DNA from 4 places in the Exiguobacterium sp. s80 genome. Region 1 is predicted to be linked to each of the others. Evidence: riboswitches for the same ligand, from Rfam matches in the RefSeq annotation. Region 1 holds a riboswitch; each other region holds the start of a gene.
What was found. Region 1 has a riboswitch for thiamine pyrophosphate ahead of KNP94_RS04475 (ECF transporter S component). Riboswitches for the same ligand answer to the same signal wherever they lie in the genome.
Positions count from the first base shown of each region.

Region 2: another riboswitch for thiamine pyrophosphate. It lies ahead of thiT (energy-coupled thiamine transporter ThiT); the one in region 1 lies ahead of KNP94_RS04475 (ECF transporter S component).
Region 3: another riboswitch for thiamine pyrophosphate. It lies ahead of thiD (bifunctional hydroxymethylpyrimidine kinase/phosphomethylpyrimidine kinase); the one in region 1 lies ahead of KNP94_RS04475 (ECF transporter S component).
Region 4: another riboswitch for thiamine pyrophosphate. It lies ahead of KNP94_RS02715 (thiamine phosphate synthase); the one in region 1 lies ahead of KNP94_RS04475 (ECF transporter S component).

Region 1 covers NZ_JACSMP010000001.1:826,808-834,807, forward strand. Annotated here, with positions in the region: gene KNP94_RS04450 (hypothetical protein) at 1-330, opposite strand, end outside; gene KNP94_RS04455 (alpha/beta fold hydrolase) at 532-1,335, shown strand; gene KNP94_RS04460 (NAD(P)/FAD-dependent oxidoreductase) at 1,869-2,912, opposite strand; gene KNP94_RS04465 (energy-coupling factor transporter transmembrane component T family protein) at 2,990-3,715, opposite strand; gene KNP94_RS04470 (ABC transporter ATP-binding protein) at 3,681-5,246, opposite strand; gene KNP94_RS04475 (ECF transporter S component) at 5,243-5,821, opposite strand; TPP riboswitch at 5,921-6,019, opposite strand; gene KNP94_RS04480 (50S ribosomal protein L25/general stress protein Ctc) at 6,111-6,749, opposite strand; gene KNP94_RS04485 (DEAD/DEAH box helicase) at 7,089-8,000, opposite strand, start outside.
Region 2 covers NZ_JACSMP010000001.1:1,156,686-1,164,685, reverse strand. Annotated here, with positions in the region: gene pknB (Stk1 family PASTA domain-containing Ser/Thr kinase) at 1-1,569, shown strand, start outside; gene rsgA (ribosome small subunit-dependent GTPase A) at 1,606-2,511, shown strand; gene rpe (ribulose-phosphate 3-epimerase) at 2,513-3,169, shown strand; TPP riboswitch at 3,190-3,296, shown strand; gene thiT (energy-coupled thiamine transporter ThiT) at 3,361-3,921, shown strand; gene KNP94_RS06155 (thiamine diphosphokinase) at 3,924-4,523, shown strand; gene KNP94_RS06150 (amino acid permease) at 4,741-6,150, opposite strand; gene rpmB (50S ribosomal protein L28) at 6,290-6,478, opposite strand; gene KNP94_RS06140 (Asp23/Gls24 family envelope stress response protein) at 6,763-7,125, shown strand; gene KNP94_RS06135 (DAK2 domain-containing protein) at 7,151-8,000, shown strand, end outside.
Region 3 covers NZ_JACSMP010000005.1:113,670-121,669, forward strand. Annotated here, with positions in the region: gene KNP94_RS10795 (hypothetical protein) at 1-475, opposite strand, end outside; gene KNP94_RS10800 (YitT family protein) at 608-1,477, shown strand; gene KNP94_RS10805 (CHASE3 domain-containing protein) at 1,719-2,327, shown strand; gene KNP94_RS10810 (ArsR/SmtB family transcription factor) at 2,417-2,782, opposite strand; gene KNP94_RS10815 (hypothetical protein) at 2,869-3,312, opposite strand; gene thiE (thiamine phosphate synthase) at 3,327-3,965, opposite strand; gene thiM (hydroxyethylthiazole kinase) at 3,955-4,725, opposite strand; gene thiD (bifunctional hydroxymethylpyrimidine kinase/phosphomethylpyrimidine kinase) at 4,706-5,515, opposite strand; TPP riboswitch at 5,632-5,742, opposite strand; gene KNP94_RS10835 (murein hydrolase activator EnvC family protein) at 5,804-7,090, opposite strand; gene KNP94_RS10840 (murein hydrolase activator EnvC family protein) at 7,294-8,000, opposite strand, start outside.
Region 4 covers NZ_JACSMP010000001.1:531,520-539,519, reverse strand. Annotated here, with positions in the region: gene KNP94_RS02745 (exonuclease SbcCD subunit D) at 1-443, opposite strand, end outside; gene KNP94_RS02740 (hypothetical protein) at 623-985, opposite strand; gene KNP94_RS02735 (ThiF family adenylyltransferase) at 1,112-2,122, opposite strand; gene KNP94_RS02730 (thiazole synthase) at 2,119-2,883, opposite strand; gene thiS (sulfur carrier protein ThiS) at 2,886-3,089, opposite strand; gene KNP94_RS02720 (NAD(P)/FAD-dependent oxidoreductase) at 3,073-4,077, opposite strand; gene KNP94_RS02715 (thiamine phosphate synthase) at 4,074-4,664, opposite strand; TPP riboswitch at 4,754-4,856, opposite strand; gene nagZ (beta-N-acetylhexosaminidase) at 4,923-6,155, opposite strand; gene KNP94_RS02705 (OsmC family protein) at 6,152-6,577, opposite strand; gene KNP94_RS02700 (MFS transporter) at 6,783-7,970, shown strand.

The DNA.
Region 1 (8,000 bases):
TTTCGCTTCGACCGGATGAATTTTTAATTGATGCGTATCCCGCGACCGGCAGGCGAGGTACAGGTTTTCTTTTTCAGCGAGATAAAAGACCTCGGTTTGAGCTCCATACATTTCAAGCGTTTTTAAGGAAAAGTACATCTCATATGTATTAAGGATCCGGTAGGATGAGGGCAGTGCCGTCGTCTTTTTATTCTTGCACGTTTTTAACAATTGTTTTTTCTCTTTCGTCGATACATCGTCTACGAATTGATGATCGGTAAAACGTTCGACTGACCAGTACGCCGGTACGGACTCAAGCTTCAATAAACGTTCTTGACCGCACCCGGTCAAGACGAGACTGCAGGCCAGTCCTAATGCCAGTGACCATGATTTAATGACAATCCCTCCCCGTCGTTTTCTACTTATTTTACCATATATTTTTCCATATTTTATCTATTTTTCATTTCACTTTAACCTTAAGATGTTAATAATCTATCAGAACGGGTAATACTCAATCATCATGAATTTCACTACTACACGGGGGTTATTCAAATGGGTACATTCATTCAAGCAGTTGACGGAACTAAAATTTATGTCGAAGATGTCGGTTCAGGACAACCGGTCGTCATGTTACACGGATGGCCAGCGAATAACAACATGTTCGAATATCAAAAGAATGCCTTGCTCGACGCCGGCTACCGTTACATCGGAGTTGATTACCGCGGCTATGGCAAATCGGATGCTCCAGCCAGCGGATATGATTATGCAACGATGGCATCTGACATCGATCAAGTCATCACGCAGCTCGAACTGAAAGACGCAGCGTTACTCGGCTTTTCAATGGGGGGCGGGATTGCGTTACGCTATCTGCTCAACCACGGATCGAGCAAAATCTCGAAATTGATTCTTGCGGGTGCTGCAGCTCCGGTCTTCACGCAACGGGAAGGGTACCCGTACGGGATGACAAAAGACGAAGTCGATGACTTGATTGCCGATACGAGAAAAGACCGTCCGGCGATGCTTGAAGGATTCGGAAAAATCTTCTTTGAACAAGACCATTCAGAACCGCTGACACAATGGTTCCACAACTTAAGTGTCGCAGCCTCTTCTCACGGCACGATTTTATCGGCAATCGCCTTGCGCGACGAAGACTTACGGAATGAATTGCCGCAGATTGACGTCGAGACGTTAATCATTCATGGCAAAAAAGATAAAGTCTGTCCGTTTGAATTTGCGGAAGAGATGCAAAAAGGAATCCCGAACTCACGGATTGAACCATTTGAAGAGAGTGGGCACGGGACGGTACTCGATGAACGCGAAAAATTCAACGATACGTTACTTGCTTTCTTAAAATAATCAAAGACACGAAAAACAGCCATCGCAAGTATGCGATGGCTGTTAAAGCTGTAGCTAAACGGTTATGAAGCCTGAAAATGCTATATCGAGATGCGCTTTCCTGTCTCACCTCGTATTCAAAGCGGCAATCGTTCGCAGTTCTAAGCGATTCAAGACAGATTACGCTCTAAACCGTCTGCATATTTGGATTTATCTCACGGTATTCCCTAAAAAGCGTCACGTTTCGTTGACTCCTACGGGAAAAAGTGCGTTTTTAACGCACTTTCAGAGGCAGGCAAGACCCTGCTCGTTGTCCGTTAGGATCAAGGAGCAACGGCTTGCGCCTCGCCCGAGGAAAGTAACGAAAAAAGACGCTTGATTTCCTGATAGCACGTTGTCTACAGTCTGAAACAGCCATCGCAAGTATGTGATGGCTGTTTTTGTGTCTAGATTGAGGAATGAATACCTCTCTGTTTTAGGAGGTTCCACATGCAGACACCTTAGTGCACGTTCCGCCTTGAACCGAACACCCAGTTCATTCGAAATTCGAGTTCTTATGTTGTATAACTTTTGATGAACCGGCGATCGATCCATTGTTTCAAACGCCAGCTCAAATGATTCGTCTGATAGTGTCGTCCGTAAAGCAAGGTCCCTTGCTGATGTCCCATCGAAAGAATCGTCAAGTAACGCGCTTGCGGCCGGAACGTCCGCAAACGTTCCTGATTGATGAAACGAAGAAGGTTCTCATGCAAGACCGGTGCTTGCCGGACGGCGGTTACACCGTTCTTCGGTGTGTTCGGATATGCGGCGAGCGTCGCACAGTCGCCGACGGCAAACAGAGAAGGGTCCTCTAGCGACTGGAACGTCTCGTGGACGAGCAAAAATCCGCGGTCGTCACAATAGAGGCCGGATGCCTTGAACAGATCCAGTGCTGACGCGCCACCTAAAAACAGGACGGCATCCGCTTTGAATGATTGACCCGACTGGAGCCGGACGGTTTGCTCATCAAGAGAGAGGAACCGGTCGACGATGCGTGTCACGCCCAGCGTATCCAACCGGTCAAGGATGCTTGCTTCTGCCGGGTGTCCTGCGAGGAGCGGTTCATCATGGACGAGTGTGACCGAACAACCGTCCGATTGGAATGAGGCGGCCATCTCGATTGCAGCAGCACCGCTCCCGACGATGACGGGCGACGATGCCTCTTTAAACTGACGGAGCGCCTGATCGATTTGATAATTCGGCTTGATCGTGACGCGTGACGTCGCATCTGAGACATTCCAGTCATTCGAACCGATGTTACACGATACGACGTCGTAAGAAATGATTTCGCCTGACTGACAGAAAACTTGTTTCGTTTGCGGATCGATTCGCGTGACACGGTCCTCCATCAATGTCTTTCCGTGAAGAGAACAGAGTGCTTTGACATCGACCCGGGTCTCCTCGAGTCGATACGTGCCGTCCGCAAGACCGGAGAACATTCCTGAATAATACTGATAACGGGACGGGTTGATGACGATCCATTCAACATCCGGATGCGTTCCTTCCTTGATACATTCTAAATGGGCATGACCTGCCCCGACTAATACGATTCGTTTCAAACCTTCACCTACTTCTTTAAATTAACTGCTTCCGAAACTATGATTCCCTGAATCCGTCTGCGTTAATCTAATGAATGTCATAGGACAATCCGAAGCGAGCTCGCCACGAGACAAACGAGAGCAAAAAACACTTGATCGTGACGCGTCACGACCGGACGGACATAATACGTCCGCTCGGCCTGAAACCGACGCGCTTCCATCGCAATCGCGATTTGTTCCGAACGGATGATACTGTTCGTAAAAAGCGGTAAACTGATGGCGAAAAACGTCTGCCATGGCCAAATCGAGTGCTGTTGGCGGACACGCCGTGCTTGACGGATTGTTCTTATTTCCTGCTGGAAGATCGGAATAAAACGAATCCCTGCTAAAAAGCCGTATGCGAGACGGTCTGGAAGGCGGCACTGATGAATCAGGCTCATGACGAACCGGGTTTGGTCGGTCGTCGCGATGAACGTCAAACTGAGGAAGACGAAGGCGAGCATCCGCAGTGCGATCAACCAGGCGTGACCGATACTTTCTTCCGTGACGCGAAACCAACCGAATGACCAAACTTCCGTACTGCCTTTTCCGAAGGCTGCCATCATCCAAAATGTCAGCAAGAACAAGACGAGGTAGGGGGAGACCCGTTTGGCGAGCGTCAACAGTGACCAACCGGAGCAGCCCAATCCGACCGCAGCGAGTAAAAGTAAGGCTATCGTTTCGCGTAACGTCGGTGCCGCAATCAAGAGCACCATCACGTACAGGAGGGCACCGAGCTTGAGTGCCGGATTAATACGTGCGAGCGGGGAGTCGTTTTCCTGCACGACGTTTCACCTCCTCGAGTTGCTGATACAAATACGATAACGGACGAGAGAGTTGGTTATGCTCGAGTAACGTCTCGTCTTTAAACAAAGTGTCCGGTGTGCCGTCGAACTGAAGTCGCCCGTCACCAAGGACGAGGACCCGGTCGGCATACTGGTGGACCAGCTCCATGTCATGCGTCACCATGATCAGCGTCGTCCCGTTTAATCGCGCCTGCTCGAACATCTCGATGAGTTGACTTGTCGTCTCGGCATCTTGACCGAACGTCGGTTCATCGAGTAACAGGACGTCTTTTGGTTCTAACAACATCGTTGCGACGCTGAGCCGTCGCTTTTGACCCATGCTCAGGGCGAGGGGCGACTGACGGGCGACATGGGTTAACCGGTAGGATTGCAACGCCGTTTCAATCCGCTCCGGCGTCGGTGCATCCATGCTGATTACGAGCTCGTCTTCGACCGTCTGCTTGAGAAATTGGAGCTCTGGCTGTTGAAAGACGAATCCGACGTGTCGGTAATAGCTCCGACTTTTCCATGTCCGCAGTTCTTTTTCGAACAAGCGGACCGTACCGCCTTGCGCCGGAATCAATTTCGCCAGTGTTTCGAGCAACGTGCTTTTCCCGGCACCGTTCGATCCGACGACCATGATCCATTCTCCGGCGTGTGTTGCAAGCGACAGGTTATCGACAATCACTTGCTTACGCCGGCTAATCGCGGTGCGCGTCAGCGCGAACGTCGTGTCGTGCCGAACCGGAGGACGGATGTTATTCGTTTTTCGTAACCGCCCCGCCTGGGAAGAAGCGGGGGGCACGGTTTCCAGTTCATACGGGTAGAGGAGCGGTGTTGCAATGCCGCGTCGTTCGAGTTCAGCGCGATGCTGACCGAAGACATCAAGCGGCGGACCATCACGTAAAATCGTTCCGCCGTGATCGAAGACGAGCACCCGGTCACTGAACGTCACACAGCGGTCAAGCTGATGTTCAATCAGAACGAGCGTCAACGTCCGGTCGTGATGGAGTTCCTCAATCAGCTGCATCAAAACCCGATGTCCTGCCGGATCGAGTTGCGCCGTCGGTTCGTCAAGCAATAGAATATCCGGCTCAAGGGCTAGGACGCAGGCGAGGGCGAGTCGTTGTTTCATCCCTCCTGACAGTTGCATAATCGGTGTCGTCAGCGGCACATCAAGGCCGACATGTGCCAGTACGGCGTCAACCCGGTCATCCATCTGACTGCGGTCGACTGAGCGATTTTCAAGACTAAAGGCAACTTCCGCTCCGACGGTCTGCATGCAGAACTGGTCGTCCGGATTTTGAAAAAGGATTCCGACCGTCCCATTCGTTTTGCAGTGGCCGCTGACATCGGCTTCAATCGCGTCAGGTAATAAACCGGCGAGAACATGTAAAAACGTCGTTTTCCCACTGCCGCTCGGTCCGACGAGCAACGTCGTTTCCCCTTCGTGTAGCGTCACCGTCACCTTGTGCAGGACGTTGTCATGTTGCCCCGGATAGCGGACAGACAAGTCGTTACAATGAATCATGCTGCATCCGGCTTCCGCCGCTTACGCCCGATCGCATAACCGTTCAACGTCCCTGTCTTGACGAGCGCATCGACGATGACTTTCGCAAGTAATCCACCGAGCAATGCACCGCTGACGAGTTGAAGGGAAAACGTCAACAGAAGTGTCGTCGTCGTATAGTAGGCGAAACCATTGACGACAAGACTATAGACCATACTACCGATTGCGGCGAACATTCCGGATAGAACTAACGTCATTGTGTTGAACTTCCGGTATCCGAAGAGGGCAAAAGCGATTTCGGCACCGATTCCTTGAGCGAAACCAATCAATAAGGCCGATAATCCGAAGTGACTCCCCGTGAATAATTCGACAGCCGCGGCGACGACTTCTGCAATCAGTGCTGCCCCGGGCTTTTGAATGATGTAGGCGACAAGCGGACTCGCGATGACCCAAATCCCGAACATCCAGTTCGATCCGACCGGTCCGAAGATCGCGGAAATCGGTAACCACAATGTCGACCACCCTAAGTAGAGTACCCCGCAAGCAACCGACAACATCATCATGACAATGATTTCTTTCATTTTCCAACTGTTCATGTTCCTATCTCCCTTTGGCACAACCACCAGACAAACAAAAAGACCGCCCTCTATGAAAGAGAGCGGTCGCTGAATCTGCAAACATGCAGAAAAATTGAACGAATTACCGCTCCACTTTCCTACGCTAGTATGAACTAGATCAGGTTCAAAGGGTCCGAAGTGAATCGTCTCAGCCAATGGGCTCCCCTAGTGGATGTGCATATAATGTGTACGCTATTTACTGTACCGACTCTACTGACAGTTGTCAATACAGATAAAAAAACCCTCCGCGAGGGGAGGGTAAGAAAAATTATTCTTTTTCTTCCGTGTGTTCTTCAGTAGAAACCTCTTCTGTCGCTTCAGCTGATTCTTCAGCATCTGCTTCTTCGAGATCCGCTTCAAGTGTCGATTCGACGACGGCAACGACTTGAATGTCACCTTCCGTAACGATACGGTATTCTTTTTCTTCCGGTAAATCCGAAACCGATAGAGAATCACCGAGGTTAAGATTTGTCACATCGACTTCGACGCGTTCCGGTAATTTATCTGGTGTAGCTGCAACTGTTACTTTAAAGAGTGTTTGTGAAAGATATCCACCAAGTTTTGCACCAGCCGCTTCGCCGACGAGGACGATATCTGTTTCGACTTCTGTTTCTTCATCCATTTTAACAGCGATGAATTCAACGTGCTTGATTGTTGGTGTGAAGATATCCATATCGAGTTTATTGATCAGTGTGTTGACTTTTTTACCACCGATTTGAAGTGCAACAAGTGCATTCTCACCATGTTCGCGAACGACTTTGATCAATGCTTTTTCGTCAAAGGCAATCGGTGTACTTTCCACTTTGTAACCATACACAACACCAAGAGCTTTTCCTTCATGACGTAATTGCTTTCTAAGTGAGCGTGGGCGTACTTCGCGTTCTTCTACTTTTAATGTTACTGACATGTTCATTTCCCCCTTGAATTTGGTATAGCCCTCAAAAGGTAATGAAGAAAGGAGTGGAACGAATCGTTCCGGATCAAGACGGTGCATCGAATGCTATTTCAAATTGATTTCATAAAAATGAAGATCGAAGTGAGTGGTTAGCATTTCTCTCCCAGGTCATTACGCTGATATTGAGAAACATGTGGTTGTAAAAGCAACTCGCTGATGCGGTGCTATGATAGTTATACCCCCGTAACATTAAAAGCTAAACATCAACCGGCGAAAAAACGATAGCCAGAAACCTGTTCTCCCTAGAGCAGCAACGGTTTACATCCTATTAAGAAATCGGTGCCTTTCCTCTTATTCAAGCAATTGAACCATCTCATCGACCGATAACGCAAGTGACGCCGGTTGTTCAAGTATGTCCGTCACGAGTGTCGCTTTCCGTTCCTGCAGCTCGATGATTTTTTCTTCGATCGTGCCTTTCGTGATTAATTTAATGACTTCGACCGTCTGTGTTTGTCCCATCCGGTGTGCCCGGTCAGCCGCTTGCTGTTCGACAGCCGGATTCCACCAACTGTCATATAAGATGACAGTATCCGCCGTCGCCAGGTTCAGTCCGGTGCCGCCCGCCTTCAGTGAAATCAAAAACAGATCGACTTCGCCTGCATTAAAACGGTCGCAGCGTTCGAGACGCTCCGCAATCGGTGTATCCCCGCGCAGTTCGAAATGAGGGAGGTGCAACTCATGCAGGTCGTCCCGAATCAAATCGAGCATTTTTGTAAACTGTGAAAAAATTAAGATCCGTTTGCCTGCTGCCCGTTTTTCTTGAATCAAGGCGAGCAACCGGTCCCGTTTCGCCGACCGACCACGGTAGTTTTCGACGAACAACCGGGGATCGCAACAGATTTGCCGGAGCCGGGTCAATCCGGCGAGTAACTTCATCCGTTCTTCCGGTTTTGACTGATCGAGATGCTGTAACGTCTCGAGCTGTAACTTTGCCAAGTGGGCGGCATAGAGTTTTTTCTGTGCCGCCGTCAGTTCCGTGTACTGATGGACGACTTGTTTCGCCGGCAACTGTTGCAAAACATCTTTTTTCGTCCGGCGCAGCAAAAACGGTTCGACGAATTGTTGAACGTCCCGTGCTGACCAGTCGAGAAACCGTTGCCGGTCCGGCAAGAGTGCCGGGAAGACGACGTCAAAGATTGACCAGAGATCAAGCGTCTTGTTTTCGAGCGGCGTCCCCGTCAAGGCAAACCGCCGCGTCGCCCA
Region 2 (8,000 bases), 330 kb from region 1:
ATTTGTGACGCGATTGATCATGCCCATGCCCATCGCATCATCCACAGAGATATAAAACCACAAAATATGCTCGTCCGAGAGGATGGTACGGTCAAGGTGACGGACTTCGGTATTGCCGTCGCGATGTCGAACGCGACATTGACACATACGATGTCCGTTCTTGGTTCAGTGCATTACTTCTCACCTGAGCAGGCAAAAGGAAAATTTGCCGATGAAAAATCGGATATTTATTCGCTCGGTGCTGTCCTTTATGAACTCGTGACAGGACACGTCCCGTTCGAAGGAGATTCACCCGTTGCCGTGGCATTAAAACACTTGCAAGATACAGCGCGGCGGCCATCCCTCTTGAATCCTGCCGTGCCGCAAGCGCTAGAAAACTGTATCATGCAGGCACTAGCGAAGGCCCCGCACGATCGGCAACAATCCGTTGCTGAATTTCGGGAAGATATGGTGACGGCCTTATCTGTTGAACGAGCAGATGAAGGGGTTCGCGGGGAAGATCCGATGGAGCAAACGATGGTGTTGAGTCCAGTCTCGGCTCCGTCCGGGACTCCGGTCAAGGAAGAAGAAGCTACGGTCGCGACAGTTGTACCGAAGCAAAAGAAAAAAAAGCGATGGTGGATTGTGCTCGTATTCCTCCTCCTACTCGGAGGTGCCGCGACAACGTTCGCGATGTGGCCGGATCCGACGGTCGTTGTGCCGGATGTCGCAAAAGAAGATGCGGACGAGGCCGAAAAACAACTTGAGAAACTCGGTTTTATCGTCGAATCGACTGAGCGATCAAGTGATACGATTGATGAAGGACTTGTCATCAGTCAAGCACCGCGGGCAAAAGTGACCGTCAAAAAAGGTTCGACGGTCAATCTTGTTGTCTCGACGGGCAGTGATCCGGTCGAAGTGCCGGATGTAACGGACGAAACAGAGAAAAAAGCGACCTCGATCTTGAAGGATGCTGGGTTCTCAAAAGTAGATGTCGAAAAAGAAGAGTCGGAAGACATCAAACAAGGCAATGTCATCCGGCAATCGATTTCAGCCGGAACAGAAGTGATTGCAAAAGAACAGACGATTACAATCACGGTATCCGAAGGTTCGTCAGCATTTGAATTGAAGGATTTGACGAACATGTCGAGTGCTGAAGCAAAAGCGTACTTGGACGCGACAGGTCTCGATGGTACATTCGAACAAGAATTTTCGAGTGAAGTCGAACTGGACCAAGTCATTCGTCAATTTCCGCAAGCGGGTGTCAAAGTCGAGCCGAACGATTCCGTGACGGTCTTTATTTCAAAAGGGGAGGAAGAACAAACCGTGACGGCGACCTTCCCGGAAAAAGTAGCCTACGATGCTGTAGGTGAAGGGGATGAAGATCCGCCGCGGCAAGTCATTCGAATCGAGACGGATGATGCTAAAGGGAAACGTACGGTGATTGAAGAGTCGATTGACAGTGACGAAACATTTGATGTTCCGGTGACGATTGATCCGGGCGAAGAAGGAAAAATCACGATTTATAAAGATGATGTAGTGTATCGCTCGAAAACGATTACCTATAAACAAGCGAAAGCAGAACAATGAGTGTGCTACGAACCGCAAATTGAAGGAGGGCATGGGATGGCAGAAAATCGTATCGAAGAAAATCGGGACGGGACGATCATTCGTCTACAAGGTGGGTTTTATGATGTCATGACGACGCAGGGCGAGGTGCGATCGCGCGCTCGGGGAAACTTCCGAAAACGTGGTATCAGTCCTGTTGTAGGAGATGAGGTCGTATTGCATATCGAAAGCGAAACTGGATACATTTTAGAAGTGAAGGAACGGCAAAATTTCCTGGTTCGTCCACCGGTCGCAAACATCGATCAAGCGTTGCTTGTCGTCTCAGCAGCAGAACCGGACTTTTCAGCCCATTTGCTCGATCGGTTTTTAGTCTTAATCGAAGCAAAAGAGATTCAACCTATCATTATCTTGACGAAGATGGATTTGTTGCAAGGAACAGCAGAAGCAGAAGTCCGGACGGCGATTGCCGGTTACCGACAAATCGGTTATCAGGTGATTGAGACGTCGAGTGAGACGCTAGAAGGGGTAGAGGAAGTCCGCCCGCTACTCAAGGAAAAAACAAGTGTGCTCGCGGGACAGTCGGGAGTCGGAAAAAGTTCATTGTTGAATGCGCTCGATGCGACGCTCGATCTCGAAACGAGCCACATCTCGAAATCGCTCGGACGCGGACGACATACGACGCGTCATGTGACGTTAATTCCGCTTGCAGAGGGTTTGATTGCTGATACGCCTGGGTTTTCGAACCTCGATTTTCCACACGAGATGGAAATCGAAGAATTACGTTGGTGTTTTCCGGAATTCGTCGCACGGCAAGATACGTGCAAATACCGTGGTTGCCTGCATTTAAACGAACCAGGCTGTGCTGTCAAAAAATCAGTTGAGGCAGAAGAAATCATGTCCTCACGCTATACGAATTATGGTATGTTTGTAGAGGAAATCAAGAATCGAGCGCGGAGGTATTGAAATGATTAAAATCGCACCATCTATTTTATCAGCAGATTTCGCCAACCTAGAACGAGACGTTAAAGCTGTCGAGGCGGCAGGAGCAGATTACATCCATTTCGACGTCATGGACGGCCAGTTCGTCCCGAACATTTCATTTGGTCTACCCGTCCTCAGTAGTCTTCGTCAAAAGACGGACATGGTCCTTGACGTTCATTTAATGATCGATCGACCAGAAAACTTCGTCGAAGCGTTTGTAGCGGCAGGAGCGGATATCGTCACCTTCCATGTCGAAGCGACGAATCATGTCCATCGTGTCTTGCAACAAATTAAAGGGGCTGGAGCAAAGGCCGGCGTCGTGCTGAATCCACACACGTCACTGTCGACGATTGAACATGTCCTAGAAGAAGTCGACATGGTCTTGTTGATGACGGTCAATCCAGGATTTGGCGGACAAGCTTTCTTGCCGAGCGTCATGACGAAGCTGAAGCAATTAGCGATGATCAAAGCAGAGCGCGGTTTGACGTTCGAAATTGAAATCGATGGTGGTGTCAACGCGGAAACGGCAAAACTGTGTATCGACAATGGGGCAAACGTCCTTGTCGCAGGTTCTGCAATCTACAATGCACCAGACTATGCAGAAGCCATCACTAGTATTCGAAACGCGGCTCACGTATAATAGAGCCAAGACAATTAAATTTTGACCGCAAGGGGTGTCGCGTCAAGCGGCTGAGAGAAGTGAGTAGACTTTAACCCTTCGAACCTGTTCCGTTCAGACGGACGTAGGGATGTGGCGCACGCAGGCAGTACGGCGTCCGTCGTACTGCCTTTTTGTTGTCATCATTATTTTATTTTTAGGAGGAACACAGTATGAAACGATTACAAATGTTAATGGAGATTGCGATTTTCGCGAGTCTCGGTGTTGTATTTGATTTATTGATTCCGTTCAAAATGCCACAAGGCGGATCCATCAGCTTAGCGATGTTACCGATTTTCGTCATGGCCTTTCGTCACGGCGTCGTTGGTGGTGTCATCACGGGTGCGCTCGTCGGAACGATTCAATTGATGTTCGCTCCGCAAGTCTTGACGGTCGTCCAACCGCTGCTTGACTATACGCTTGCATATGGTGTCGTCGGTTTGAGTGGAGTGTTTGCAGGCCAAGTCAAAAAAGCAGCAACAGAAGGTCAAAAAAAGCGTCTCATGACGATTGTCTTGTTTGCGACCTTGTTAGGTGCAGGTCTACGTTACATCTGTCATGTCATCAGTGGAATCGTCTTTTTTGCAGAGTATGCCAAAGGACCTGTCGTTCCATACTCGTTCATTTATAACGCGACGTATATGGCTCCGTCGTATGTTTTATGTGGGGTCGTTGCAGGTATTTTGCTTACGACAGCACCACGTCTTTTACGTTACTCCGCTCGCGGTATTTAAAGATGAGAGTTTTAATCGTTGCGGCAGGACCGGCAGAAGACGTCCCGACGCTCGCACCATTCGTGAAAGACAAGACGATGATTATCGGTGTTGACGGCGGGATTGCGACATTAGTGGAGCAAGGACTTGATTTTGATGTGGCAATTGGTGACTTTGATTCGCTCGGATACGTTCCGGATGGTGGATTGCTTCATCCGGCAGAAAAAGATGAAACGGACTTAGAACTAGCGTTACGTTACGCTACCGAACAGGCTGCAGGTGCTGAACTACTCATCTTTGGTGCGACGGGTGGTCGGCTCGACATGACGCTACAGAACGTCTATTTGTTAAAACAATTCCCGACAGCACGACTCGTGACGAAACGTGAGGATGTCCGGTACTGGAAAACCGGTCAGTACGAACTCGCGTCTGAAGGGTATCATTACCTGTCATTCATTCCCCTTGTCCCGTCGAACTTGACGTTACGCGGCGTCAAATACCCTTTGACGGAGCATCCTGTTCCGGTCGGTGGTTCGCTGACGGTCAGCAATGAGTGGGTTGGTGTTGCGCAAGTGACGGTCGTCGAAGGGGAAGTTCTCGTCCTGCGCACGCACGAAAAATAAAAACGTGATAGACGCGACTCCATCATATCCCGCTGAAGCGATCGGGACATGCGTTCTTCAAGTACACGTCATGACGTCATGAACAAAAAGATAGGTATGGCAAACGCCGATGACTCCGTATGTGAAACGGAATCATCGGCGCTTTGATTTTTTAGCAGCTTATTTAGTTAGCCGCCTGTTTGAGATTAACCCGGTGTATCCAGGGTCCGATAACAAGTTACCGATTGTCGTGAAGTGTCGAACTGGCTGCCTGTTGTTCGCTTTTGGCAGCGATATGTTTCCCTTTGACGAAGAGATGGTAACTCGCCCATGTCAGTAGGAAGAAAGGGACGCCGAGATATAAGGCGACGCGTTGATCGGCTTGAAAACCTAAACTGATTAAGACGAGCAGATTGAGTGAGAATGAGAGGATGGGTAAGACTGGGAAGAACGGTGTTTTGAACTTCAGTTCGTCAAGCGTGTGTCCTGCCTTGATGAATTGGCGTCGGAAAGCGATTTGCGAAGCGGAAATCGAGATCCAACCGACTTGTGCTCCGAGACCGGCGATGGATAATAGCCAGATGAAGACGGTATCTTCTGCGAAGAATGCCGTCAATAAGGATAACATCGCGAACAGCATCGTGAACGTTAAGGCGCGCATCGGCACACCCCGCTGATTGACGATGGCGAGTTTCTTTGAAATCATGCCTTCTTGCGACATCGACCAGAGCATGCGTGTCGCAGCATACAGTCCAGAGTTTCCGACGGATAAGAGTGCCGTCAAAACGACGATGTTCATCAAATCTGCAGCATATGGGATGCCGATTGCGTCAAAGACCATGATGAAGGGACTGCTGATGCCGCTCGCTGACTCATACGGAATTAAAGCTCCGATAATTGTAATCGAGAGGACGAAGAAAATAAACGTCCGCCAAACCGTATTACGAATCGCTTTCGGAATCGATTTTTCTGGCTCACTCGATTCCCCGGCAGCGACACCAATCAATTCTGTTCCTTGGAAAGCGAAGTTGACGGCAATCATCGTCGTCAAGACGCCGAGAGCCCCGTTCGGAAACCAGCCGTTCGCCGTGAAGTTCGCGAACAACGTAGCTGGTCGTTCAGCCGCCATATCAATCCATCCGAACCATGCGGCTCCCCCGAGTCCGATGAAGAACAGGATGGCGAGTACTTTAAGACTTGAAAACCAAAATTCTGCTTCCCCGAATGCTTTCGCAGAGATGGCGTTCAATCCGAATAAGATGACGGTAAATAAGGCGCACCAGATGACGACGGGAACCTGTGGAAACCAGCGATCCATCAGACTACCGGCAGCTGTGATTTCAAGAGCGACGGTTACGGCCCATCCGAGCCAATAAATCCAACCGACGGCAAAACCGATGCCTGGACCGATAAAACGTGTCGTATACGTTTGGAATGAACCGGACACAGGCATGTGGACAGCCATCTCTCCTAGACAGAGCATCGTTAAGTACATGATCGTCCCGCCGACGATGTAACTGAGGACCGCCCCGAGTGGTCCTGCTTGCGAAATCGTCAACCCTGAACCGAGAAATAACCCCGTCCCGATAATACCACCAAGCGAAATCATAAATAGATGTCGGCTTGTCATGGCTCTTTTTAACTGCATGATGAATTCCCCCTTGAGCAATAAAGTAACTGCCAACTTATTGTAAGCGTTTTCAAATGCTGCGACAATTACTTTAGGAGAAAAATAAAAAAGACGACAAAAAAACCGGAAGGGAAGATTCCCGTCCGGTTTTTGCGCCTTATACGCGTTCGACTTTACCTGATTTAAGAGCTCGAGCTGAAACCCAAACCTTTTTAGGTTTACCGTCAACGAGGATACGTACTTTTTGTACGTTGACTCCCCAAGTGCGTTTCGTTTTGTTCAATGCGTGTGAACGGTTGTTTCCCGACTTCGGCGATTTTCCAGTAACGTAGCATTTACGTGCCATGCGTTCCGCCTCCTTTTATGTTGTTTTGCGTTCGTCCTAATAGACACTTTGCTATCTTAGCATGGTGTCAGGACGGTTGCAACATAAAAAAAGTAGCTGACAAGAAAAAAACTTGACAGAGAACCTCAAAATTTAAAATAATGGATGAGGATGATGGTAAAAGTTCATTTGACCGCTACTATTTTTCACTTATTCATTGTATAGTCAGTACGGCGACTTTTCAATAGTAGGTCCTTATAGTAGAATTACGAGAAGAACACAATTAGTTAAAGGGGGCTACTCAGGTGGCAATCGAGATGAAAACGACCTATGGAAAGATTGATGTAGATAATGATGTCGTCGCGCAACTGGCGGGCGGAGCAGCAATGGAATGTTTTGGTGTCGTTGGTATGGCATCACAATCACAAATCAAAGATGGGCTAGCTGAATTATTGAAACGTGAGAATTTTGCACGTGGCGTCATCGTTCGACAATCTTCAGAACAAGTTCACATCGATATGCATATCATTGTGAGTTACGGTACGAAAATTTCTGAAGTCGCGAACAATGTTCAAAGCCGTGTTAAATATACGTTGAACCAAGCGTTAGGGTTAGAAGTGACATCTGTAAATATTTTTGTCCAAGGAGTCCGTTTGACGAATGTCTAAGACGGAAATAGAGGAGGAAACTTTAGTGAGTGTAGATCGTTTAACAGGAGCCCAATTAGTCAAGATGATTCAAAATGGCGCGGCAAATCTCTATCAAAATGCAGATTTCGTCGATTCACTGAACGTGTTCCCTGTGCCGGATGGCGATACAGGAACGAACATGAACTTGACGATGACATCTGGATCGAAAGAAGCAACAAACGCAACATCTGATTCTGTCGCAGACGTCGCATCAATATTCGCACGAGGTCTTTTAATGGGGGCACGTGGGAACTCTGGTGTCATCTTAAGTCAATTATTCCGTGGTTTCTCGAAATCGATTGAAGGAAAACAAACAATCGATACGAAGGAATTCGCAGATGCCTTGCAAAAAGGTGTTGATACAGCATACAAGGCCGTCATGAAGCCAGTCGAAGGGACGATTTTAACAGTTGCTCGTGAAACAGCAGTCGCTGCGATCGCACAATCGGAAACAACGACGGACTTACTTGAATTGATGCGCGGGATTGTCGAAGCATCAAAAGTTTCACTTGAAGGAACACCCGATCTTTTACCGGTCTTAAAAGAAGTCGGTGTCGTCGATTCTGGTGGACAGGGACTTGTTTGTATTTATGAAGGGTTCCTTGCGACACTCGAAGGAAAAGAACTTGAAAAACCGCATGCTCCTGTCATGGAAGCACTCGTCGAAGCAGAGCATCATAAATCGGCTCAAAGCTTCATGTCGACAGAGGAAATCCATTACGGTTACTGTACAGAAATCATGGTTCGTTTCCAAGATGATAAGTTAGCGAATGCGCCGTTCAGTGAAGAAGCATTCCGTAACGAATTATCTGAGTTCGGAGATTCACTGCTCGTCGTCGCAGATGAAGAGTTGC
Region 3 (8,000 bases), on a different contig from region 1:
TATACCCTTCAAAATCATTACGCGTGATTTTAATTTGAAGGATTGATACAGGATCCGTATATTGAATTTCAACTGTCATTACATTAGGAATCGCTAAAAAAAGAGCCAGCGTATGGTGCATGACGAGTTGCGAAAATCGACTTTTGATAAAAGAGGGTGTAGACGGATCAATCCATTCATGATTTGTCCCGACCCATTCTTTTCTGGATTTACCCGTCACTTCATAACGTAAGGAGACGGTAGTCCCTTCAATCTTTACTTGTTTAAGTGCGTCTGAAAATGGAAATCGTTCAATAAATCCTGTCATTGCATTTGTATTTGTAACCGATGTTCCGACATATCGGGTGACCAGTGCTCCATCACGCCACTTATTGTCAGGGGATTCCCTCGAGTAATGCAACATAAAAACGGAACCTGCGCTTAATCCAATGAGCGCACAGCATAAAAATAAAAGGATTTTTTTCAATTCACTCAATTCCTTTCGACCCGCGTCACATTTTTTTTACGATATTTTTCAGTTGAGGGGTTGAATTTAATGCTATATAGGCGTACTCTTGCAGGCAGATACTTTACAAAGGAGGAGCATGAGGATTTCTCATCAATCACAATGAAGACTAAACAAACGAGCAAGAAAAAACGAACAGAAAAAATCAGTTTCCTTTTAATCGGTACACTTCTTTACTCCCTTTATATCAGCCTTTTATTATCTCCAAATGACATTGGATCTGGCGGCATCATGGGAATCACACTTATTTTCCAAGAGTTGTTCAATACGCCTATCGGACTGACCCAACTTGTCTTGAATATCCCGCTTTTCTTACTTGGTTTTCGCTTCTTAAGAAAACGATTCATGCTACTTTCAGGAATTATCGTCCTTATTTCTTCATTTTTAATTGATTGGATTCCAACACAAGTGGTTCCTGAGTCATTAAACGATCCTCTCGTCGCCTCCATTTTTGCAGGGTTAGTTTCCGGACTCGCAATGGCATTAATCTTCTTTGGCGGCGCTTCGACAGGTGGACTCGACATCCTCGGAAAGTTCTTTTATGCCCGCTTTCATAACTGGCCGCTCCCGCGTATTTTTTTAATGCAGGATTTAGTGATCTATATCTTAGTTTGGCTAGTCTTCGACTTAAAACATGTTATGTATGCATTAATTATGAGCTTCGTTCGCGCCAAGGCGTTGCAAACGGTCTATAGTTTTTACTCTGCTTCTAAACAATGTATTATCATTTGTGAAAAAGCAGATGAAATCAACGACGTCATCACAAAAGAACTTGGTCGTGGTGTCACGATTCTCGATGCGCGCGGTGGCTATTCCAACCGGACAAAGAAGATGGTTTATGTCGTCGTACAGAATAATGAAATCGTTCGTCTTCAGGAAATTGTTTCTTCTGTCGAACCTAATGCCTTCGTCACCTTCTCTGAGATTCATACCGTCTTCGGAAATTACAAAGAACATTCCTACTCTTTTTAAATGAACCGCACACGATGAAACGACACCCCCCTGTCATGAGGTGGGTTGTTTTTTGTAAACGAAGGCTGACCCATCATATACGTCTACGTTTGGTATCGCTTCAGGTTTCATCTCAAAATATAAAACGATTGGATCCCCGTAACCAAAAGATGTTCCCCTAAAAAATAGATAACTCTTCACTTTTTGGGAATTAGTGGTTAAGCTAATGACATTACCAGTTAGCTTACGAAGGAATGATTGCATGAATAAACTTTGGCGCTACCGCATCTCTCTCATTCTTTTAGTCAGTTTGTTCGCTTCGATTCCTCTCATCTATGCCTTGACAGGTTATCGTACCATTTCAAAAATGACAGAAGAGATGCACGCCCATAACATCCCGATGATTAAACAGGTCGACCAACTCGTCGAATACAATCGGGATCGGGCAAATGCCGTTCGCGGCCTATTGCTCTATGAAGACGACCGCTACATTGAACAATACTACTTCTGCACGACCAAAATTCATGATTTACGCCGTGTGCTCAATGCTTCGAACGAAACACCTGTACCGATTAAAGATTTATTGGTCCGTAACAATGCATGGGAAAAAGAAATCGAAACCGTTTTCAGCCTTTATGAAACAAACGGTTCACAGGCAGCTACCGCTTTAGCGAAACAATCGACGCAGACCACGCAGACCATTCTTGAAGATCTTGCTCAAGTTAAAGATCAATTGTATACCGAATTAGATCAAGAACTCGAAAATACGGCGCTCGTGACAGCATCCTATAAACGGATGTGCTTTAGTCTATCCATTTTAGCCTTTCTACTCATCAGTGTGACCATCACGTTCTTCCATCGAATCAAATAATCTGTTGTTTCATACGATTAGCTTCGTGAAAAAGCTAAAAAACGCACCGCAGTTCTTTATCGGACTGCGGTGCGTTTTTTATATTTTTCTCAAGAAGAAGCCTTTCCTTCATTCACATGCTCCATTGCCAAATGAACTAACGACGAGACATGATGGTCATCAAGTGAATAATAGACAACTTTTCCTTCTTTACGATATTTGACGAGACCTTGTTTCAATAACGTTCTTAAGTGATGCGAAGCCGTCGCAATCGAACAATCAACTGATGCCGATACGTCACAAACACAAAGTTCTCGCTCGACCGTCAATGCATAAGCGATTCGTAGACGCGTTGCGTCCGATAACACTTTAAACAATTTCCCAATCTCAAGCGTCGGGATTTTCTCAACGGCATGACCAATTTCAGTCGCACGTTTTTTATCGATCGCAATCGTCTCACAGCGTGGTGCCTCCACTGTCTTCACCTCTCCTCCAAACTATTGCACCATCCTAAAACAACAAATGCAAGTAAGATGACTACGATGATTCGCGAGGTGAAGATTCATTTCCGATGTTTTTTTTGGATTGTACGAAAAACTGCCCATCCCCCTAATCGATTCCCGATATCCCAAACGATTCGATTAGTATCGACAGCCCGTACACCGATATCGATGATACTTGTATTTCGCAATCGCTCCTTATATCGATTCGATAGGAAGCGTGGTAACGGTACTTGTAACATCACTCGATAAAATAAATCGAGGTGTGTATGGCCCCAGATTTCCGTAGCGATGGATGCCGTTTTAATCAACAGCGGCCGTTTATATCGTTGTTGGTGTTTGTTTTTTAACAAAACCGCCAATTCAAATGCATAACGATTCGGATAGGGAAACAATTTCCAACCTAAATGATACTTTCCACGGTTGTCGATTCGAATGATTTGTGGTTCGATTCGATACCGAATCCAGCCTCCCCGAAAGCGAATGACTTGCCATTTCACGTACATCACCTCTTCAGTGATTATACCCGGTCTGATACTATTTGACGCGCAGTCTGAACCGCCTCTTTGAACTCTCGTGCCGCACGTTCAATATCTGGTGCTGCGAATAAGGCAGAGACGACGGCATATCCTTCAAGCATCTCGAATAAGTCGGGCACCACATGATGTGTGATTCCACCAATCCCGACGAGAGGAAGGGAAACAGCCCGGCGAATCGCTTGGAGTGTTTCGTTTGTCATCTGACTCGCATCGTCTTTTGTCGCCGTTGGATAGAGCGACCCTACGCCAAGATAAGTTGCCCCGTCTTGCTCTGCTTCGATTGCCTGTTCAACGGTTGAAACAGAAACCCCAATCGTGGCTTCCGGTAACAGCTTACGTGCTTCCTTCAAAGGGATGTCCTCTTGCCCGATATGCAGACCTGCACCGACGATTTGTGCGATATCAATCCGGTCATTGATGATGAGTGGGACGCCGTAACGAGACATCATTTTCTTCAAGTCACTCGCTTGTTCGAGAAATTCTTTCCCTTGCGCCTGTTTTTCACGAAGCTGGACCATCGTCGCGCCACCTTTTATTGCTGCTTCGACCGCATCAATCAAGGCAACGTCCGGGTGAAAGCGCCGATCTGTTACCGCATAAACCGTGTAATCATTCTCCACTGGTCAATACCCCTTTCAAACTTTCTTCTGTAGTTAAGCTGATTGCGTTGAACAACCCCATCCGGAAATCACCAAGTCCCGCTGCTTCATCTGCGACTTCACCCGCTTTTCCCATTAAATACGTCCCATAGGTCGCTGCTTCGAATGCATCATACCCTGCTCCAAGTAGGGTTCCGATGAGCGATGCCGTCATGCAACCTGTCCCTGTAATGTGTCCGAGTCGTGGCGTTCCTACGGTTAGTTTTACTTGTCGCTTGCCGTCTGTAATGAAATCAACCGGTCCCGTTACGACGAGAGTCGTCCCGAGCCGTCCAGCAAACTCATGGACGACTTGAAAATCTAATGTCTCTCCGGAAGCGACATCGACTCCTTTTGAACGTCCGACTTGACCGATGAGCGTCTTGATTTCAGAGACGTTCCCCTTAATGACCGTAAAATGAATTGCTTCGAGTAACTCTTTCGTGAATTGTGTCCGAAGTGTCGTCGCCCCCATTCCGACTGGATCTAAAATAATCGGTTTCTTCAATCGGTTAGCCGTTTGACCTGCCAACAATTGCGACGCTCGTGAAGCTGCGTTCAATGTCCCGATATTGATAACGACAGCATCTGCATGTCCAACCATTTCCTCGACTTCTAGGATATCTTCCGCCATGACAGGTGAACCCCCGAGCGCAAGGGTCATATTGGCACACTCATTAATCGTGACCGCATTCGTTAAATGATGAATTAATGGTTTTTTATCATGAATGGTTGTAAGCATCCGTTTCCCTCCAAATGTCATAAAAGTGATGTGTCGGTCCGATTCCGTTCCCTAAGGCAAATCCATGCCGGATTGCTTCAGTTACGTACCGTTTAGCATAAATCACGCTATCCTTCAGGGAATCTCCCAGCGCAAGACGTGCCGCAATCGCGGAAGACAATGTACATCCAGTACCATGTGTATGCTGGCGTTTTAATCGTGCCTCCTGAAACAGATGATGCATCCCTTCCGTGTATAAAATATCCGAGGCATCCGTACTTTCAAGATGACCGCCTTTTAACAGGATAGCGATGTCTCGTTTTTGTGCGAATTCCGTCGTCGCCAGCTTCATTTCATCAATTGTCGAAATCGCTTGCCCTAACATGCGTTCCATTTCCGGAATATTCGGGGTCGTCAAGGTTGCAAGCGGCATCAAATGCTCCATTAATGCTTGTTCAGCATATTTCCTTAACAGCGCATGCCCCCCTTTTGCGACCATCACGGGGTCTAAGACGACTGGTCCCTGATAATGTTTCAAACATTTGGCAATGACTTGAATCGTTTTTTCATTCGAGACCATCCCAATTTTAACGGCATCTACACGAATATCGCTAAAAATCGAGTTCAACTGGGCTTCGACAAGCGTTGGTGATACATCTTCAACTGCTTGTACGCCTAACGTATTTTGCGCTGTGATAGCAGTAATTACACTCATACCGTAAACCCCAAGAGCAGAAAAAGTTTTTAAGTCGGCTTGAATTCCAGCTCCACCACTAGAGTCTGATCCAGCAATCGTCAGTACATGTTTCATCGATAGACCTCACTTTCTATGAGAGCACAAGGAGAAAGCGGAACGAAAAAAAGCGCCGTCCGCTGTAAAAAAGCAGACGACGCCATGAAAAACCAACGAGTGTGGTCACTTATTCATGTCTTCAATCTCAACTTTCCTACGCTGGTATTATCCAGATCAGGTGATAGGGTCGAAAACAGAATGGTTTTCCTCTCAGCCAGATTCCTCCAGCTCCCCTAGTTGCTCATGATTTAAATTTCTCTTTCACTGTAGCATAGCGCCATAAAAAAAACGAGCCGAAGCTCGTTTTTATAAGTATGCTAATGGATTAACTGTGTTAGCTGGTCCTGTCGCACTGTATTGGTAACCACCAATATGCAATTCAAAATGAAGATGTGCGCCCGTCGAGTTTCCCGTATTTCCGAGCGTACCGATTTGTTGCCCTTGCGAGACCGTTTGTCCAGCATGAACTGATAATGAATTCATATGCGCGTAAACTGTTGTATACACTTTCCCATTCAAGAAATGTGAAATCATCACGTGATTTCCGTACGGTCCACCGCTTCCTGCTGTGATGACCGTTCCTGAAGCTGCTGCGACGATTGATGATCCGACTGACCCTCTAAAGTCGACACCATTATGGAAAGTATACCCATTCGCACCACTCGCTGGTCCGAATCCTTGTGAAACACTTCCTGACGCAGGGCGAACGAACTGCGCCGAACCACTCGGAACACTAGCGACTGGCGTAGCACTTACGACCTTCTTAGACGTCCCGGCGTTATTTTTTTCCGCCGCCTCCGCCGCCTTTTCCGCTGCCGCTTTTTCAGCTGCTGCCTTTTCCGCTGCTGCTTTAGCTGCTGCCTTTGCTGCTGCCTTTGCTGCCGCAATCGCACGTTCTTGCGCTTCTAATGTCGCTTGAAGTTCTTTCGCATTCAGAAGTTTTGTCGTAAATTTTGTTTTACCTTGACGTAATTTTTTTAAGGTTGCACTACGTGCTTTCATTTGCTGGTTGAGTTCCTTTTTTTGAACCAAAAGGGCTTCTTTTTCTTTCACTCGCTCTTCCTTTTTATCCACAAGCGTCGCTTTAGCATCAGCTAATTTTTTTTGCGTTTCAAGGTAAGCAGAAATCATCTTGTCATCTTGTTCAGCAATTTTTTTCCCTGCCATCACACGACTAAAGAGATCGCCAAGATCTTTCGAACCAAAAATGACTTCTTCCCATTTAATCGAATTCCCATCATTTTCTTGAAGCACACGAAGGCGGTCTCCTAACAGCTCTTCCTGGCGTTTTAACATTTCTTCATAATGGATAATGTCTGCCTCAAGCTCTTCAATTCGTTCATTCAACTGACGAATCTGTTTATTTTTTTCTGAGACACGAAAAATATTTTCATTGATTGCTGCATCAATCGCATTGATTTGACGTTGCTCTTTTGAAATTTTAGATTCTTGTTTTTTGATTGATTTTTCTAGTTTACGTTGTTCAGCTGCATTATCTGCTTTCTTTTCTTTGATTGTAGCCGCTTGAGTGATTGGGGTGTTCGTCAATAATAACGTCCCTAATAGTACGGTAGAAAATAACTTTTTTAGCATATGTGAGTTCCTCGCTTATGTATGAATTCGATTTTTGAAGTCCTGTTCCGTAGTGAAACTATCTGAAATTGATTATAGCACCGTAATAGTTTCAGAAAAATTTCATTTACATTTCAAATGAAAACGTTATTTTGTAATATAACAACTAATTATTCAAACTGTATAAAAAAGAACCTCTACAATGTAGAGGTTCTTTTACGATTTTATAACATTGACATAGGATTAACACTATTTGCAGGGCCTGTTCCGCTGTAGATATACCCACCGACATGAATTTCGAAGTGTAGGTGTGGTCCAGTCGAGTTACCCGTGCTACCAAGTGCACCGATTTGTTGTCCCTGGCTGACACGTTGTCCTGCACGCGCATTCAATGAACTCATGTGCGCGTAAACCGTCGTATACGTTTTTCCGTTCAATTGGTGAGCAATCATGATGTGATTTCCGTAAGGACCACTACTAGAAGCCGTAATGACAGTTCCTGTTGCTGCTGCGACAATTGGTGTTCCAACCGGTGCACCAAAGTCGATTCCATTATGGAATCCATACCCATTTTCACCACTTGCTGAGCCGTATCCTTGTGTAGTCGCACCACTTGTCGGATGAATGAACAATGCTGAAGATGCAGCTGGAGCCGGAGCTGGATTCGGTGCTACTGGTGCTGGTTTTGGTGTTACAGGCGCTGGTGTCGGCGTTGATTGTTTTGTTGAATTCGTTGTTGCTTTTTGACGCGCTGCTTGTTTTGCAGCTTGCTCGGCTGCCGCTTTTTCTGCTGCAGCTTGCTCAACTGCTGCCTTTTCTGCCGCTGCCTGATCGGCTGCTGCTTGTGCTGCTTGAGCTTCAGCACGGGCTTTTGCTTCTCGTGCTTCTTGTGCTTTGCGCTCTTTTTCAATCCGTGCTTCACGTTCACGTG
Region 4 (8,000 bases), 300 kb from region 1:
TCGTCATGATTCCGAATCGTGTCGTCCTGATAGACGTAACGGACGATCGCCGGATCTGCGAACGGGACCGGATAAAACTTGACGCCTTTAATCTCGATCGGTTCAATCACCGGTGTTAATTTACCGGCGAGATGCAGACCTGACCGTTCGAGCAGGGTCGTCGCGAAACTGAGCCGTTCCGCCGAATCGTGGTTACCGCTGATCGCGATGACCGGAATCCCGCGGTCGAGGACGATGTCCGCGAGTGTCGCATCGAGCAGTTCGACCGCCTCGGTCGGTGGGACGGCGCGATCATATAAGTCGCCCGCAATGACAACCGCGTCCGGGCGTTCCCGGTCGAGTAACGCTAAAAATGCTTCGAGCGCGGCGCGTTGATTTTCAATCATCGATTCGCCGTGGACGATTTTCCCTAAATGCCAATCCGCTGTATGAATCCACTTCATGTTTCCTCACCCTCACTTTACTAATATATTAAGTTTAGTTTAGCACGTCTGAAACGGCAATGACGACTCTCGTCCGCGCATAGGCTTCGATCCGGCATGCGTCTATAATCAAAAAAAAGACAGTAAAGACCGGACGCTACCGGACCTTACTATCCTTTACATTCCATGCATTCATTTCCTTAATGTTTGTGCCGCAACCGCTTGACAGAAGTGATGATGGAGACGGATCCTCCGATGATAGCACCGACTACAATTCCTGTCGTGAATTTTGAGCTCTGATGTTTGTTCGGTATATGGGCTGTTTGTTGTTGTTCGAAAATTTGGGCAAGAGGGGACGCGTCTGGTTCAACTTCGATCAGATGATTCGCATGTGCTTCAACATCTTCCCGTCGTTCGACGCTACAAGGTGACAGATAGAACGGATTTAAGTTCGTCCGGTACCGATCTGGATTCCAATTCGCCTGCTGAACCGGTTCAGCTGTCTGTTCTGTCCGCTTCGTCTGGTCCGATGATTGGACCACTTTATCGAATTCTTGTTTCATCCTAATCACTCCTCTTCGCTTTCAGTCTACCTAAAACGCCATTTTGTGTCTTGAAGTCTTATTTACCTCTTTTCAAAACATCTAAAACATATATTTTGAATGTTAGTTTGATTTTTTTGTGACTTTTTAACCAAAAAAGGCGTGATAGAGCTGTTTTGCACGGACGAGTTCCTGTTCCTCGTGAATCAGGACGCGTCCGTCACGAAAGGCGACGAATCGATGCGTCTCCGTCTTAAAACTGAGCAAGTACGGATTTTTCGCGACGATACTGACGACCGGGCTCAGATTCTGTTCAAGACGTTCTAAGTCACGCGCCTCATCTCCACGGACCTGGATGGCGTCACGTCCACACAATGTTGTAAACTGCACCGGCATGTGCGTCAAATACGGATAGGTCCGGTTCTCGCCGCAGGACGGGCATGATGCCTTCTTCAAAGACGCGACATTGATGCGGCTCTGTTCATTCGTCCAGACGTCGAACGCGAGCAATTCCTGCCGTAGCGCGTCCGTCGCACCGACGAGGAGCTTCAAGGCTTCCGCGACTTGATACGCGGCGACGAGTTGAATCGCCGGACCAATCACCCCCGCCGTTTCGCACGTCGCTTGCCCGCGCGGTAAATGTTCGAGCAAACAATGCAAGCACGGGGTCTCGTTCGGGAGGACCGTATAGGTCATGCCGTAACTCCCGACGCACCCGCCGTAAATCCACGGAATTTTGTGTTGCGCCGCCACATCATTGATCAGCATCCGGATATCGAAGTGATCGGTTGCGTCAAGAATCAAATCGACACCTGAGATCAATTGCGGTAATTCGTAACGCGTGACATCGGTGACATGGGCTATAATCTCGACTTCCTGATTGATGGCATTTAAGCGGCGCTCCGCTGCGATTGCTTTCGGGACATGCTGCGCGGCATCGTCCTCCGTGTAAAGGTGCTGCCGCTGGAGATTACTCCACTCGACGTAATCGCGGTCGACGATCGTCAGCTTGCCGATTCCGGCCCGGACGAGTTGTTCGGCACTTGCCGTTCCGAGTGCGCCCATGCCGATGAGGAGGACATGTTTTTTTGTCAGCTCATCTTGTCCCGCCTGACCGATCGGCCGAAACCGGGTTTGCCGTGAATAACGATCCGTCATCGACTCATCCCTGTCTCGGGACTGCTCGCCGTCGCGTACCGTTTCTTTTCGATCCGTCCCGCTTCAAAGCCAAGTCGTCCCGCTTCGACGGCAAGCTTCATCGCTCGCGCCATCTTGACCGGGTCTTTCGCATGGGCGACGGCCGAATTAAGTAAGACGGCGTCTGCGCCGAGTTCCATTGCGTAGGCGACATCGGTCGGTGAACCGATTCCTGCGTCGACGATGACCGGGACCGTCATCTGTTCGATGATGAAGCTTAAGGCCAGTGGATTAAGGATTCCTTGTCCGGATCCGATTGGGGACGCGGCAGGCATGATGGCGTGACACCCGAGTTCTTCCAGTCTTCGTGCCAACAACAGATCGTCTGACGTATACGGTAAGACGGTGAATCCTTCTTTTAATAATTCTTCCGATGCCCGCAACGTTTCGATTGGGTCCGGTAACAGCGTTTTATCACAGCCGATGACTTCAACTTTGACCATGTCGCACAGTCCGGACGCGCGGGCAAGTTTTGCCAGCCGAACCGCTTCTTCCGCTGTCTTCGCCCCCGCCGTGTTCGGTAATAAATGATACTGACTCAAATCAAGCGCCTCTAAAAAGTTCGGTTGACTCGCTTCAAAGATATCCATCCGGCGAACGGAAAAGGTCAGGATGTCTGCTCCTGATGCCTCGACTGCTTGCTGCTGTGTCGTCACGTCGGGGTATTTGCCCGTTCCGAGTAATAACCGCGACTGAAATGTCGTTTGACCAATCGTTAACATGATTAACCGCCTCCTACGAAGTGAACGATTTCAAAAGAATCGCCTGTTTGAATGGGTGTGTTTTGGTATGCTGTCCGCTCGACAATCTGTCGATTCTGTTCGATGATGACCATTTTTTCCGTCAAATTGAGATGATGAATCAATCCGTCGATTGTCGAAATCGATCCGTCAAGCGTATACGGTTGACCATTAATGGTGAGTTGCATTCGTGTTCCTCCTCGATTCATGTAATGAAAACGGACGAAGCTCATATTTCGGCGTGATTCCAGTTACCTCGTCTGCCAGGACGGACGCCGTGATCGGGGCGAGTAATATCCCGTGCCGATGATGCCCGGTCGCGACGAATAGGTGCCCGACTCCCGGGACCTGCCCGAGATAAGGCAATCCGTCCGCTGTTTGTGGACGAATCCCGGACCAGATGTCCACGATTTCCGCTTCTCTGATTGCCGGGAACAGTCGCACCGCCGCCTGCAGGAGATGTTCAATCCCGCTGACGCTGACCCCTGTCGTCTCGTCACCGATCCGTTCCGTCGCCCCGATGATGATCCGTCCGTCAAACTTCGGGACGAGGTACACGTCGTCGCTAAACAACGTCTCGGTCAAGACATGCCCCGGAAGCCGGACGGCGAGGCATTCGCCTTTGACCGGTACCGTCGCGATCTCGACACCACTCGTCGCGAGTAACGCTTCTGATCCCCGACCGCTTGCGACCACGACGTTCCCGGCTTCGCGCTTACCGTTACTTGTCGCAACGCCGACGACGGTCGCCCCTGCCCGGAGCAGTCCCGTGACCATTGTCTGTTCTTCAATCACACCTCCGCGGGCTTTAATCGCCTGACGGAGCGAACGCGTCAACTGGACGGGATCGATTTGACCGACTGAAGCGAACCGGATGTCCCCGTCTGCACGGATCAGTCGAAACGGGTTTTCTTTATAGCCACTATCAATGCCGGTCTCATTAAACAGCTCACGGACGAGGTCGGGATAAAGCTGTCGACTCGTTGCTGCCAGTTGATGTAAGGCAGGAATCAGTTCATGATCCGTCGCAAGCATGCCGGCTGCTGCCCGCGTCGCTCCTTCACTGGAACGATTTTGCTCAAGCACGCGTACCGGTTGTCCTCGTTTGAGCAATTCGTAGGCGAGTGTCAAACCGATTACGCCTGCGCCGACGATTAACGTCTCTGTTGCTTTCATTGATCAAGCACCTCGCGATACGACCGGACTGCTTCGACCGGGTTTGCCTGACCGAGAATCCCTGACATCACAGCGATGCCAGCAACGCCGGTCGCAAGGACACCCGCGACCTTCTCCGGCTGAATCCCGCCAATCGCGATGACGGGGACTTTTGAAAACGTGACGATTTGCGCGAGTGCCGCTAGTCCGCGCGGGGCGACGTCCTGTTTTGACGCCGTCGCAAAGACATGACCATACATGACGAAGTCGCTGCCCGTCTCAAGCGCTTCCGTCAAGGAGTGGATTGATCGGCCGATCTGTAGCTCGCTGAATTGACGCCGCACGACAGCGACGGGAATACTGCGTGATGTCAACTGGACACTTGCCTTCGTCACGAGGGCGACATCGAGCCGGTCATGGACGATTAGTTTTTCACGTGGAACACCGGCGCATACTAGCGCCTCGATCAATTGGACGAGTCGGTCCGCCGACCAACCCGGTTCTCGGATATGAATCATGTCGGCATAAGGCACAACAGCCGGCAAGACTTCTAGTAGATGTGTCAGCTCTTTTGTCCCGGTCGTCACAATATGTAACTTCGGACGCATACCTTCTCCTCCTTGCTACACAAAAAGGACCACCCCATGAACATGATGGAGTGGTCCGAAAAATGTCCAGGTAAGACCTGAGACAGGATGATAATCAGAAGCCACTTCCCTCCGCTAGTACGAACTAGATCAGGTTCAAAGGGTCCGGATATTTCCGTCTCAGTCTGCTGCGAGACTCCCCTAGTGTAGAACTATTTAGTGTTGGTTGGTTCATTCGTAGTCTACCATGACCGCTCGCTTGATTTCTAGTCTGACTTGTCAGTTCAGCCAATCCGTGACCGTTTTGACCTGTTCCGTCAATTGTTCACGCGTTGGAATCAGCTTCGTGTCTGCTAAATCATACGTTTGTTTCAGACGTAAGACACGTGTCACTTTCGCGTCGAGGTCAGCCCGTGATAGTGACTTGTCCTTGATCCCCTGCATAATTGCCGCATGAACATCCGTGTAAGCACCGGCTTGCGAGAACATCGCCATGTCGGCACCACGTTCGAGGGCGAGACGCGAAGCTTGGGCGAGACCATATTGTTTCGTGATCGCACCCATTACGAGGTCGTCCGTCACGATGACGCCATCGAACTTCAACTCTTCACGCAACAGTTGTTGCATGACCGGCTCTGATAACGACGACGGATTGTCTGGGTCGAGCGCCGGGAATAAAATGTGTGCGACCATCACCATTTCCGCTCCGGCATCGATTGCCGCTTTGAACGGGACGAGTTCCAGTTGCTCGAGTTGCGCTTTCGTCTTCGTCACGGTCGGTAAGCCGACATGCGAATCGACGGTCGTATCGCCGTGTCCGGGAAAATGTTTGACGACCGGCACGACGTCTTCCGACTTGATTCCCTGCATTAACGGGACACCGAGCCGGGCGACGTCATCCGGCTCAGCACTGAGTGCCCGGTCACCGATGATCGGGTTCGCCGGGTTACTGTTGACATCAAGAACCGGGGCGAAATCCATATTAAATCCATAAAACCGTGACATCGCACCAAGCGCCTGTCCGGTCTTTTGCATCAATGCCGGATCGTTTTTCTGACCGAGCGTCAGACTCGGAGGTAAATGAAACGTTTGATCCGGGACACGACTGACACGTCCTCCTTCTTCATCGAAGCCGAGGAACGCGAGCGCCTCGTCGTCTTGTGCGTCCTTGATTGCTGCCGTCAAGGTTTTCAGCTGGGCGTCTGACGTGATATTGCCTCCGAGTAACAGGACACCGCCTATCGCGTGATCGTTTAACAGACTTCGGTCCGCGTCCGATAACGTCGTCCCACTGATCCCGATATACAGCAATTGATCGACCTTTTCAGCAGTCGAGAGTTTGGCGAGCTGACGTTTGATGTCTTGCTCCGCCTGGTCGGCAGCCGTCGGTTCGTCAGCGACCGGCTGTTGCTGACTCGTCTTCGGTTCCGGTTTCGTCTTCGGTTCTGTTGCTGGTTCACTCGCGCATGCCGTCAAAAAGCAAGCCGTTAAAAGCAGGTAAATCGGTTTCAAAGCGGTTCCTCGTTTCGGACGCCATTGATTGAATAATAGACTTCAATTTCAGCATTCAGTGATTTCGAGACAGAACAGTATTTATCTTTTGATAACGACACGGCCCGGCGGACTTTATCATCCGGTAAGTCGCCTTCGAGACGATAATGAATCGAAATCGTCGTAAAGCGGCGCGGGTGTTCCGTCGCCCGTTCTCCCTCAATGTCCATCTCAAACGAGGTTAACGGTAAACGCATTTTTTCTAAAATGGAGACGATGTCCATTCCCGTACAGCCGGCGACGGCGTGTAACAACAATTCAGTTGGTCGTGGTGCTCCGTTCTCCCCGTTATTTTCAGGTGCTGCATCCATTGCCAGTTGGTGTCCGGACTCCGTCACTCCACTAAAGCCCATCTTGTGATTCCATGTAATCGTCGCTTGCATTTTTCTCACTACCTTTCGATTTTTAGTTCGGTTCGCTTCGCTCTCCTTCATTATAGCGTAGTCTCACCTGAAGAAAATTGACATGCTATTCAAAATAATTCTTCTTTTCCGTTTCCATCCGATTCCCGTTCACCTGACACACGAATCATGCTATTCTGAAAAACGATAGTTTCGCGCTGCTTAGCGCTAGAATTGAGGAATTGATATGTCATCTACTACCCGTTTAAGTAAAACGGACTGGCTTTTAATCGCCACCCTCTCCTTACTGACGTTCGTCTTAGGCACAAGCGAATTCGTCATTGTCGGGATTTTATCAGAAATCGCTTCGGCCCTCGGAATTACGATTGCGAAAGCCGGCACACTCGTCTCCGCCTTTGCGATTGCCTTCGCGATCGGGACACCGTTCACGATGTCGATCACGGGACGCTTCGAACGTCGCAAATTGATGCTCAGCCTGATCTTTGTTTGGGTCGTCTTGAACTTTTGCAGCAGCATCGCCGACACCTACTCGCTACTGCTCGCAACACGGATCGTCACGGCCGTCCTGACCGGTGTCTTGATTTCGCTTGCGATGGTCGTCGCGAGTGACAGTGTCCCGGTCGCGAAACGCGGTGTCGCTGTGTCGTTCATCTTCGGCGGCTTCACGCTCGCGAACGTCTTCGGCGTCCCGATCGGCACGTTCATCGGGCAACATGCCGGTTTTGAAGCGACGTTTTGGCTGACGACAGCCCTCGGACTGATTGCTTTTTTCGCCGTTTTCAAAGTCGTCCCGCGGCAACAGGCGACGGCGTCAAGTTCCGTTAAGGATCAACTGTGCCTGCTCGCGAACCCACGTATCATGATTGCCTTCTTCATCCCGTCGTTCGGATTTGGTGCGACCTATGTCGTCTACACGTACCTCGTGCCGATTCTCGAACTTGAACTCGAGCTGCCGCGGGCCTGGATCAGTCCAATCCTCCTCGCGTACGGCGTCGTCTCGATTTTCAGTAACATTCTGGCCGGGAAAATCGCCAGTCATAATCCGATCGGTCGGTTACGGTTTGTGTTCGTCGTGCAAGCGTTCGTCTTGGCGGCCTTATATGTCACGACGTCATCCGTCACGCTCGGACTGATCAATATCGCTTTGATGTCACTGATGTCGATTTTATTGACGACATCGACACAAATCTATCTGATTGACTTGGCGGAAAAGTTCAACCCGGAAGCAAAAGGACTCGCTGCGTCCTTGATGCCGGTCGCAAGTAACGTCGGGATCGCCTTCGGCTCCGCGCTCGGTGGACTCGTTTATGCGAGCGGACCGATGATGAACACGGCGCTCGTCGGCGGACTCGTCGCCTTGGTCGCTGCACTGTTGACTGCGGTCAGCTTCCGACTCGACCGACGCGCATCATAAAACGAACTGAAACTAAAGGATTCTCACTTC